Regions from separate parts of the Candidatus Kuenenia sp. genome, predicted to be linked through region 1. Evidence: riboswitches for the same ligand, from Rfam matches in the RefSeq annotation. Region 1 holds a riboswitch; the other holds the start of a gene.

Region 1 (8,199 bases):
CGAAAAGAGGGCAGAGGGGCGCGAGTGCAAGCAAGTCTCACATCCATTAAATCCGCACTTTAGTGCGGTGATATTCGTAAGATAGTCTGAAAGAATAAACAACGTATTGTAGAAAAATGTCATGGGAAAACTACTTGGTATTGCTTTAAAAAAGGCTTCACGCGAGCCAATGATTATCGTTAACGAGGCGCATGTTACTATTAACGATGGTATTGAAAACGATTATAAAGGAAGTATTAAAAAAAGACAAATCACGGTATTGACACATGAAGCATGGGACGAAGCATGTGCCGACATAAAGAAGATATTGCCCTGGACAAACAGAAGGGCGAATTTGTTTATAGAAGGGGTGTCTCTTGTTGATACGAAAGATACTTTCCTGCGCGTAGGAGATGTTGTTTTGAAAATAAATGGAAAGACAACGCCGTGCTGGCGCATGGATGAGATTGCGCATGGGTTAATGGGTTCTCTGGAATCGTTTTGGCGTTGTGGGGTAAAATGCAGTGTGATAAAAGGGGGAAAAATTTCCATTGGCGACGATGTAACGATCTGCCAAACAGCAGAAATCACAGGAATTGCAGAAGAATAGCAGGTCGAAACATTTGCCGTAATTGTCAGAATATTCTTACTAAGGTACTCACTCATTGCGGGTTCAGGAACCAAAAAGAGTTTAACCACAAAGGGTACGAAGAATACAGAACACAAAGGACACAAAGAAGATGATAAAAAGGAGCGGGGAGGGTATCTTTGGTTGCGACTTTACTGTGCTATGGAATCTGCAATATATCATATAACATATTCATATTTATATTTTCCCTGACCGCCTCTGCCAATGCATTGTAATTGTCGTCTTTTGTCTTTTGGGTCTTTATGGAAGAGGTTTTTGTGGCATGAACGCCTTTTTTTTGTTTCAGATAAAATAAGAGTCCCGAACGAAACCCGTCGTTATCGAAAATCCCGTGTATGTATGTTCCCATAATATTTCCATCGTGGGATATGCACCCATCCGGGATATCAACCTGTTTGCCCGCCCGTTCAATAATCCTTGCAAATGGCGTACAGGTGTTCGCGTCTTCAAATCGTGTTCTTCCCATATGAATTTCATACCCCTGAATGTCCTCCTGCATGCCGGCGAATGGTTTATACGCCCCAACCTTTGCTCTTACCTGAAACGTTTGTTTTGATGTTTCAAAAGTAGTAATGCTGTTAACTAAACACAAACCTTGCGCACCGTCCGCTTGCGATTCAACATGATAGGGATCATTAATCTGTTTCCCCATCATTTGATAGCCGCCACAGATACCAACAATCATTGTTCCGCTATTTGAAAGGGTTATGATTTTGTTGAAAATACCTCTTTCCTTCAAAAAATGCAAATCGCCTATGGTATTTTTCGTGCCGGGGATAATGAGCATATCCGGCTTGCCAATCTCATCCGCATTATCCACAAGCCTCATGTTTACATCGTCTTCCTGCGCCAGTGCGTTAAAATCTGTGAAATTCGATATGCGGGGCAGTTTAATCGCTACAATATCCAAACATCTCTTTTCTGCCCCATTGTTATTGTTCTTATAGCTTTCGAGTGAAACGGAATCTTCATCGTCAATGTTAAGATTATGGAGATATGGCACTACGCCGATGACGGGCCGTTTGATGCGTCCCTCAAGCATTTCCAGACCCGGTTTCAATATATTTTTATCCCCCCGGAATTTATTAAAGACAATGCCTTTCACCCTTTCTCTTTCATCTGTATTCAGCAGTTCCATTGTTCCCACTATCCAGGCAAATGCCCCTCCTCTGTCTATATCCGTAACGAGCAATACCGGGGCAGAGGCCATTTTCGCCATTCCCATGTTAACAATATCGCCGTCTTTCAGGTTTATTTCCGCCGGGCTTCCCGCCCCTTCTATAACGATAATATCAAATTGCCGTTGTAAGGCAGTGTAGGCATCCTGTATGACCGAAACCAACTCTCCCTTTTTTTGATAATATTCTTTTGCCGTCATATTCCCAACGGGTTTTCCCATAACAATAACCTGGGAACCACAATCTCCCGTAGGTTTTAAAAGAATAGGATTCATTTCAACCACAGGCTCTGTTTTTGCCGCCTCTGCCTGCGCTACCTGTGCACGCCCCATTTCTTTACCCTCTTTTGTCACAAAAGAATTCAGCGCCATGTTTTGCGCCTTAAAGGGGGCCACGCTAAAACCATCCTGTTTTAATATCCGGCACAAGGCACATACAAGAATACTTTTTCCTACGTGAGAACCGGTGCCCTGTATCATTATTGATTTGTTTTTCATAAATAATCACGTCCCTAAACTGGCATAGCTAGAACCAAACAAATACGAAAACAATCCTCAATCCTTAATCTGCAATTTATCGATTGCCAAACTGCATAAAAGGCCAATAAATATTTTGCCAAAAAGCACGCACTGACAAATGAAAGTGTGTAAAGAAATCACTGTTAAGGGAACTACTGCGGGTTCAGGCTTGTAACCCAATGTCATTAAGTTAAGCAAACGGCCAGAAAAGTCTCCCTTAATAAAGGGGGAAAAAGGGGGGTTGTTTTTAATAAAATAATTCTTAACACCTTAGTTATTTGAAAAATCCAAGGGGATATAAAAAATAATGTAGCCCCTTTGGGGGCGGTCTGTTTGTAGCGCAATAAAATTCAACAGGTAAATAGCTCCGTAGGAGCGGCCTGTATATGATTGACAGGAAGACAGGCCGCTCCTGATTATAGAGACAGGTTTCAAACCTGTCTCTACGATCTGTTATGGTATCCTATCTACTACAAACAGGTTGCTCCTGCGGAGCTTATCGGTAATACGTTTTTTTTAAAACCAAAGTGTTACAATAATTCTTAACTTAATGACATTGGGTTGCAAACCCGACTGGATAGGACTTTTTTAAATACATTGATTAACTTTGTATTTTCTTCCCTAGTCCTAACCGCTATACGAAAATACTCATCATTGAGTCCGGCAAAGTTGGAACAATCACGAATAGCGATGCCCTGCTCCAGCATCCATTTACTCAGAAAAACAGAATTTATCCCTTCTGCGTTGATTTTAACAAATACAAAATTCGCCGCAGGTTTATAAGGAATCAATCCTCGAATATTTGACAACTCTTCGTATAAAAACACCCGTTCGTTTCTTATGAATTCTTTACTTGCGGCAATAAACGCATCGTCTTCCATTGAAACCATTGCGGCATATTGGGCAAAGGTATTGACCGTCCATGGTTCCTTATATTCCAGGAGCTTTTCCGCTACGTTTGCGTGGGCGACGAGATATCCTATTCTCAAACCAGGAAATCCGTAAAATTTTGTAAGAGACCGTACTACAATGAGGTTTTCAAGTGTACCTGCTTCATTTATCACCGTGTATCTCTCCGGCTCATCCACAAAATCCATGAATGCCTCATCTACTACAAACATTACATTTGAATGTTGTTGTATCATTGCCAATAGCGTACGCTTCTCAATTAATAATCCGGTGGGATTATTCGGATTACAGAGGAAAAGCATGCCCGCCTTTTCATCCTGGAAATAATTTTTATTGTAGTGGAAAGAAAAATCGTCTTCGTCATTGAGGGCATACGGGACTACTTCCGTGCCGCTGCATTTTAAAGCCTCTGGAAATTCACTGAAAGACGGTTGCAGGATAATTCCTTTTACAGGTTTTAAAGCGCGGGGCGCCAGATAAAATAATTCCGTAGAGCCATTTCCTACAACAATCTCGTTGGCGGAATGCGCTATTTTCCGCGCTATATATTTTTTCAGACTGTAGCAATCAATATCGGGATAATGCAATATATCGTCGAAATTTTCGAAAACTGTTTTGTGCACGCCTTCCGGATATCCGAGTGGATTAATGTTCGCGCTGAAATCAAGAACAGCGTTTTTGGTATGTACATTTGTATGCTCTCTATATCCGCCATGACCCTTAAACATATTACACTCCGGATTCTATGCCTGAAACTCTGCTTTTAAAAAATACGAAATTCGAAGTACGAAATACGAAACAAATCCGAATAACAAGACATAAAATTCAAAACACACAACAAATATGAAGCACGAAATGCGAGAGACGAAAGAGGCATTTGTTTAGAATTTCGAATCATTTTGTCATTAGAATTTGTTTCGTATTTCACCATATCTGCGGATAAAAAGTATTTTCACCTGAAAATGTCTGCCATTTAAACTACTCTTCTGAAATATTCAATGCGGCTGATTTTGCCGTATGACTCCCATTTAGTTTTTGTACCAAAAATTTTCTTGCCTCACCAATGGTAAGGGGTAAATTTGCCATTGAAATGTAATCTTTATCCCTTAACAGCCTCATAAGTTGCGCTATTTGAGGCAATTCGAGATACATCTTCTCCAATTTCTCTGTTTTCGAGAAAACGTTTTCCGGCGTGCCTTCACACACAATATTTCCCTCATACATAACGGCCATCCTGCTCATGTAAACAGGCACAACATCTACCACATTTGTTGCCATAATAATGGTAATCCCACATTCATGGTTAAGTCTCTGAAGCAGCCTCATAAGTTGTGTTACTCCGGCTGGGTCTAAACCGCTCGTGGGTTCGTCTAGTAAAAGAATTTCCGGCCTCATTGCGAGCACCCCGGCAATGCAAATCCTTTTTTTCTGTCCATAGCTTAAATACCCAACAAACTTATCTGCACAGTGTCGCATATTCACTAACATCAATGCCTCTTCCACCCTCCGCTCAATTTCTTCTTTTGAAAGCCCTAAATTCATAGGCCCGAATGCCACGTCTTCCCGTACTGTTTGAGCAAACAACTGATCATTCGGATCCTGAAACACAATACCTACGCGTTGAACTATCTCACGGGAAGGATACTTCCGTAACGGTCTTCCGTCTAAAAGAACCTCCCCCTCTTGTATTTTCAATAAACCGTTGAAATGTTTTAATAAGGTGGTTTTCCCAGACCCGTTTGGCCCAAGAATTGCCCAAAATGCACCTTTTTCAATATCCAAACATACCCCGCCAAGGGCAAGTGTCCCGTCCGAATATTTATACCGGATATTTTTAGCCTGAAGTATTACCATATCCGTATATTCCCCGCATAGAGAAGAAAGGGGAGAAAGAGGGTCATCCCTGAGAAATAAATATATTCATTTTTACCCAAGGGCTTTAAATGGCAGGTTAATATACATCCTCCCTTATAGCCCCGTGCATACATCGCCTCAGAAGTGCGCTCCGCCCTTTCAACGGCACGGATAATAAGCATTCCACCCAAAATCCCGAGGGATTTTATTGCTTTTAACCATGAGGCATGCCCTAAACGCGCCTTTTGCGCAAACCAGATTGCAGACACTTCATCCAATAATTGGAAAATGTACCGATACATAAAAGACATAAGTTCCAGAACGGTATCCGGCATACGAAACCATTTAAGTCCTGCATTTAGCCGACTCATTGTTGTAGTGAAGGCAAATAAAATCACCAGAGAAATCCCCCCGAGTATTTTGCCTCCAGTTTGCAGTCCGCCAAGAAGACCTTCTTTCTTTAAGGACATGATATATCCCCCAATGGAAAAAGAAACCCATTCCTCTTGTCCTTCATGCAATCCCTTGACCACTAGCATCATAACCGCAAATAATAATGGCAATACCATCTTTTTTATTATTGCCAGAGGAGAAATTTTCAGTGTAAGCAGAAAAACGAACGATATGAAAAGAAAAGAGAGAGACACAAAAACATTTTTTGCCCATATATTTATTGCCAGCATTGATAAGATGTAGATCAACTTGACCCTTACATCGATCCTCGTCAACCAGTTATCTCTCCGGGCATACCTGTCTGTAAATGTGAGATGAAAAAATCCCATAATGAGACGCCTTCTCTAAAAAACTTTCTCTGCTCTGTGGTTAAAATCCTTTTTGCCGGTCTGAGGCATTACCTCTTAAGATACTACATTATTTCTCATAAAATATCTTTCTGGCGTTAAACCCTATAACAAAGCCTCCTATTACACCGGCAAGTGTGAATACAAACAGGAGCAAATCCCCCTGATCAGTATTAATGTAAGGATCACGGGGTGGACGTCCATACTGGCTGGCATATTTTCCTACTATGCTCACATCAATTCCGGTCCACGCACCTTCACCTTCAACTGAATGGATTGTTCCTGTTATTTCAGTGGCTTTTGCCTGATTTTCATGTTCGGTTACACGAATCATCTCAAAATTATCTGCATGCGCCGCAGATAAAAATGAAACCATACCGGCCAAATAAAGTAAAAAAACGATATACACGGTAAATTTAAACAGGTTTTGCATTTTTCTTTATCATCCCAAGTTGAACCAAAATATCCGGCCTTCTTTTTTCTATAAAAACCAGAATAAATCCAACAACCACGCCTTCCACAATACATAAGACCCCCTGTGAGGTCATCATAAAGACGCCAAATATTTCTGCAGTCGCCCTGAAGAAAGACCCACCATTATTTATTACGAGCAATCCCAGTTCAATAGAGGTACCCAAATAAGTAAATAAATCAGAAATTACACCTGCAAAGAAGCCGCACCAAAATAATGGCATGCCGCAGCGCCGGGTTATTTTGAACGCAAAAAATCCGGAGAAAGAGCCTAAAATACCCATGGAAAATATATTCCCGCCCAGCGTTGTTAACCCGCCATGCGCCAAAAACAAGGCTTGAATAAGCAAGGCAATGCCCGCTATCAGTACACTGACAAAAGGTCCCAGCAAAATAGCACTCATGCCTGTGCCGCATGGATGGGAAGTTGCCATTCCGTTTAATGCTACGACGGGAACGGGGAAGCACGAAAAAACGAATACTGCCGCTCCCAGCATGCCAACTAACGGCAGGTAACTATGCATCTCTCTTTTCTTCCGTTTCACCTGGTAAATCCCAATACCTAAAAAAGGAATCGAGACGGCAAACAATGTTACTGCCCATTCTGTGGGCAGAATTCCTTCTGTAATGTGCATTGCATATGCAGCCTTATCGGAAACAAGGAACACGAGCAAAAAAACCGTTATATTTAACAGAAACATTTTTGTACTTTTCAAAACTTTCTCCCGTAAAACAAAAAAACCCATACCTTCAATGTTGAAGATATGGGTTTTCTATTTTATCGAAAAAATAGGCTTGCCGCCTATTCTCATGAAAATAATTACACTCAAAAACTTCACCTTCTTTACCATCGAAGATTTCGTGAAGCAATTACAGGCAGGTCTTCTGGCTCCCGGATCGTTCTACTGGTCACTCCTTCCCGGAAAGCCGTTTAAGCGACTTTTCCAGTGGCGTTGTGACGTTCGTCCCCGGTTACAGCGGCGGGTCCGCTCCTCGCCGCAAATTCTGTTTTGCGGCATGGATTCCCTTTTTATTTCTGCAATAATGAGAAATCACCTGTAATCGAACATAGTAATAATAAATAAAAGAGCGGTCTGATGCACGAAAGACTTTCGGGATTCTACTTTGAGCAAGTCAAATTTGTCAAATGGAAAATAAAACGCTTCACTGTAAACCATGCATTTTATCAATTGCAGCGTTAATGGTAACCATGCAAAACCCTTATATTTGCTCATATATTCTATTGATATGCATACGGTAACGGGTGCATTCCTGATTTTTTGTAACTTCCGCTATGTTTTAATGAAACGTTGCAGTAGTGTTAACCCTGACAGGGTTTGAAACCCTGTCAGGGTTGTTTCGTCCTGACCCCATCATTAACGGTTACAAAAAAACGGGAATGCTCCCTACGGTAACTGTATATATTTCAAAAAACCAAATGGATAAACTATTTTCCGCAAATAATGAGAACCATTAAAAATGTTAGATATTTCAAAATTACAACTAAATTCAGGCAATACCACGCCAACATCAGTCATTTATGCCGTACTCCTTTAGTTTGTGCTTTCAACCTTAATTGCAATTACCTATGAGAAGACCTTTCGGGGGCTTTCCTACTCAAGAAATTTTGTTCAGGTGCTCATACTCAGTTCCGTAGTGGCGGCAACTGTTATGCAGGCGATAGGGGACAGCCTTGCAAGGGGCCCGGTATGCTTGGCGCATTGGCAATTGTTCGGTTCAGAACCAATTTCAGAGACCCAAGAGATATTATCTTCATGTTTGCAAGCCTCGCGGCAGGTATTTCTGTAGGAGTCAAAGGGTATACTATTGCGACAGGCGGC
Region 2 (4,071 bases), 200 kb from region 1:
AACCGAGGGAACCAAAGCCAGTTACCTCTTCGTAGTCATAATCAAAAAGGTTTTCGAACCTGACATAAGCAGCCATAAACTTTGTGACGTCATAGCGAGTCGCCTGATTGACCGTCCAGTAGTTGTCCATTTTCGTTCCATTGCTGTCTATTCTGTCCCTTACCATTATCCCTGTTACGTTGATATTTAATTTCTCAATGGGATTGGTGTTAATCCCAAGCGTTGCCCGGTTTTCCGGTCTGCGGGGTAGTTGCTGATCTTTTTCTCTGTCCCTGGTATCTGTATACGTGTACGTTCCGGTGAATGAAAGTATAGTAAATGGTTTATAGGTTAGAATGGTTTCGATGCCCTGAGACTCTGCCCTGGCTGCGTTTTCTGCCAGGTAGCTGCCATCGGGCTGCACAGTGGCAGTGATAAGGTTTTTAAAGTTATTTTCAAAGTAGGTGACGTCGATGGTTAGTGTGTCTTTGAGAATCTCTTTTTCAACACCGAAATCCCATCCCTTGCTTTCTTCCGGACGCAGGTGCGGATTCCCGTAGTATGGGTAAATCAGTTCATTCAAACTTGGCGCCCGAAATCCCTTTCCCCATGAACCATGTAGTCTGGCGCCAATTTCCTCCATGTTATAAGACGCCGTTGTTCTATACGTAAGATGAGATCCGAATGTGCTAAAGTCGTCGTGGCGTAATCCAATTGTCCAGTGCAACGACTCAAACAATTCTATTTGGTTTTGCAGAAAAACCGCATTGTTCCGGTAGGTTTGCCCGTCATACTTACCCTCGTTTTTACCTTCCAACACTTCATATTCGTAACCGAGTGTTATCGTATTTACGTCAAAGAGTAAAAAGTCTGATTGATGTTCTGCCCGCCAGACCCTTGTAGGAATGCGAAATCTGCCCGACTCATCCGTGGGATCAAAGCCTTTTAGTTCTGTATCGTTAACTGAGATGAGAAATGAGGGAGTCCATATATCAAAAAAAGTCTTGCTGGCCTTCGCAGAGAAAAGAACCTCGTCTGTAGTTTGGCGTCTGTCAGGGTCGTCAACCGCACCAACACCATATACAAACGCATCATATTCAAAATCCGAGTGAGACCCCCTTATAGTTGTATCAACCCTCCCGTTATCCAGGAAATTCCATCCCAGCCGTGCAGAACCGGTAAGATTCTTGTAACCGTCCTTTTCACTTCCACTGCTGGCAGCGGATATTCCGAGGGTTTTCAGGTAGGAACCTCCCACTGAATAATCAAAATTCTCCTTTCCTCCTGAAACGTTAACAGTTTCCCTATAGGTATCGCGCATCCCGTACTCGGTTCCCAGGTTAACTTTGTTATCGCCTGCCCCTTTTTTTGTAATAATATTAACAACACCGCCAATCGCTTCAGAGCCATACAGGGTGCTTTGAGGTCCGCGCAGAATTTCTACTCTCTCAATGTTGTCTGTGGAAAGATTCGCAAAATTAAATGCCCCGGATGTGGGACTATTCATTTGGACACCATCAACAAATACTAGGGTATGTGCGGCTGACGCCCCCCTTATGAACAAGCTTGTAGTCCCGCCTATCCCCTGAGTTCTTGTAACTTCAATCCCCGGCGCCTGACGTAAAACATCAAGCAACAGCGGCGCTTTGCTATTCTCAATGTCTTTTTGTGTAATGATTGATAAAGAACTGCCAACATTCTTAGACAACTGTTTCGTCCGTGTCGGTGTTATTACGGTATCTTCCGTATCGTTAGCATCTTCACATTGCCTGTCTTTTCCATCCTTTGGCGGTGGGTCTTTCGGAGTTTCCGGCGAAGGTATTGTGGTATGGGATAGCGGTATTTTTTCTTCAAACGGCAAAGGGTATACCTCAGGCTCCTCCGGGATATTTTTCACATTGTCCGGTTGTTTTTGAATCGTTTCAATTGATTTGAATTCATCGGCAGGATATGCTTCTTCTATTACTTCAGGTATCTCTTCCTTTCCCGGGATACGGATAATAAGCTTTTCTTGTGCAGCCTGATTATCCGGCCTTTCCGCCCATTTGGTAAGTATTCTGTCATTTGTTTCCTGTTCTTCTTTTAAAACAGGAATTGATTCCCCTGCTGCCGATACGCCGGGGTATTGATAAAAGGCAAGCGCTAAAATACCTGTTACTATGATTAGCAAGTGCTTCACTCGTGTTCTCCTTTTTCCCTCGAAAAAAATAGTATGAGAAGTTGTGCAAGACAGGTCTCCTGGCTTTCGGGTCATCCTACTTTCCGCGCCTTCCCGAAAAGCCGTTCATTACTTTAAACGGCTTTTCAGTGGCATTATGCAGATTTCGTCTCCGATTACAGTTGCGGGGCAGCTCCCGTTGCTCAGAAATAACGAGATGGGATTCCCTGGCGTCTTGCACATAAATACAGATTATTATTTTTAAGTATTAATACATGAATTTCCCCCCTTTCTTTGTTATAAGGTAAAAATGCTCATTTGCCAGCCCTCAGCCCTCAATCGGCAATCCTCAGTCCTCAGTAGGCAATTTCACAATTGTTAATTGCCGACTGCCAATTGCCAACTACAAGCCTACAGCAGAAGGAACAGTTAAATATTTTGCCAAAAAGCACGCACTGACGAATGGAAGTGTGCAAAGAAGTTACTGAAAAGACACTAAAACTCGATTTGTGTTCGTATGCCAAATAAGGTCACAACAGCAGTATCCATTAATCCGTCGGGGTTAAAACGGCCTGAAATAGTGGCGTAATGGCAATGTGCCTGTTAAGGACAAAACGGTAGTATATCTCGGTTGCAGATTCTTTAATCCCATCATCTGCTTTTGAATAACCAAAGGCAAAAGCTGCGCTGTCTTTTTCGCGCATGGGAACCGGTCTCCATTGATTTTAAACCAAAGGCGATAATTGCCTTCTCTTCCAAAAAGGCTATCGGCGTGTAAACCAACCTCTCCTATTCCGTAGAAGCCCTTTCCTATCCCCAGTCCCATATTGTCACTATCTGCACTTTGCAGTCCTAACCGGAAATTCAAGCCGTTTTCCATTTCGTAGATAGATACTGCGCCAGGTCCGTTATGCGGCGCTTCTAATGCAAGATTATTTACAAAGGCGCTGGTTATAAACATGGTTGTCTCATCATTGGCTACGGCATTGCTGTCAAAGTAGTTTGTCAAGTCTATCTTTCCTGCCACAAGAGCTACCTGTTGTCCGAACAATTTTGTCTCAAACCACATCTCCCGAATGGATAAGCGATCAGTACCGTTATTGTACCGGAATGCACCAGCATCATCATTGAGACCGGAAAGACTGTCGGCATGTTCATCAGGCCCGTTTCCTCCAATCGCCTCTAAATCCAGAAATAATGTTGTGAGATCTGAGGGTTTGTAGAGACAAAATAAATCCAGCGAGCCTTCCGGAAAAAACGCCCGTTTCTCACCGCCACTTAAAATCTGTTGAACAATAGCCGTACTACTTACCCCTATTTGAAATCGTTTTTCTTCAGTGGGATATGTTTCTTCTACAGGTTTTTGTGTTTCTTCCTCTTCGGAAAGGCGGATAACACGCTTTTCCTGTGCGGCTTGATTATCCTGCTTTTTCGGCCAATCGAAAATATCTATCCCGTCTGCTTCTTCTTTTTCTTCTGACGTTGAAATCGATTCTATTGCTTCTAGTGGTTCGGCATGACTATAAAAGATAGGCGCAGCAATAATCATTGACATAATTAGCAAACACTTCATTTGTAGTCTTCTTTCCCCATGGAAGCGGAGCTTCCAATGCAATTACGTTCCCAAGCCGGACAGACTGGGTCAAATGGGCAATTCTATCCTATTTCACGATATGAATTTCCCTCTTTAATAGAAAAACAGTAATAAATTAAGCATAAAATAGGCAAAATGTGATAAGTTGCCCCCACTTTTGAGACAACAAGGTTCATTTGTCCCAGTCTGCGAAGCCTGGGAACGAGCGTTTTTAAAGTATCTATTCTTAATAAGGACTTCGGCGATTTTCAACAATGTAGCGGCAAAGCGTGCCTTGTCGTTACATGAACAGTTTGAAATCTCTAAACGTTTAATATAGCTTTTTAATATTGATATGGTT

What was found. Region 1 has a riboswitch for cobalamin ahead of M5U24_RS11360 (energy-coupling factor ABC transporter permease). Riboswitches for the same ligand answer to the same signal wherever they lie in the genome.
Region 2: linked by a shared signal. The riboswitch ahead of M5U24_RS12335 (TonB-dependent receptor) and the one ahead of M5U24_RS11360 (energy-coupling factor ABC transporter permease) in region 1 are both predicted to bind cobalamin.

Annotation. Positions count from the first base shown of each region.
Region 1 is NZ_JAOSKF010000019.1:331-8,529, forward strand. It holds gene M5U24_RS11325 (hypothetical protein) at 1-85, shown strand, start outside; gene M5U24_RS11330 (MOSC domain-containing protein) at 122-589, shown strand; gene M5U24_RS11335 (cobyric acid synthase) at 768-2,303, opposite strand; gene cobD (threonine-phosphate decarboxylase CobD) at 2,867-3,961, opposite strand; gene M5U24_RS11345 (ATP-binding cassette domain-containing protein) at 4,212-5,087, opposite strand; gene cbiQ (cobalt ECF transporter T component CbiQ) at 5,081-5,869, opposite strand; gene M5U24_RS11355 (hypothetical protein) at 5,958-6,320, opposite strand; gene M5U24_RS11360 (energy-coupling factor ABC transporter permease) at 6,304-7,074, opposite strand; cobalamin riboswitch at 7,216-7,433, opposite strand; gene M5U24_RS11365 (hypothetical protein) at 8,068-8,199, shown strand, end outside.
Region 2 is NZ_JAOSKF010000019.1:198,812-202,882, reverse strand. It holds gene M5U24_RS12335 (TonB-dependent receptor) at 1-2,158, opposite strand, end outside; cobalamin riboswitch at 2,190-2,409, opposite strand; gene M5U24_RS12330 (carbohydrate porin) at 2,700-3,710, opposite strand.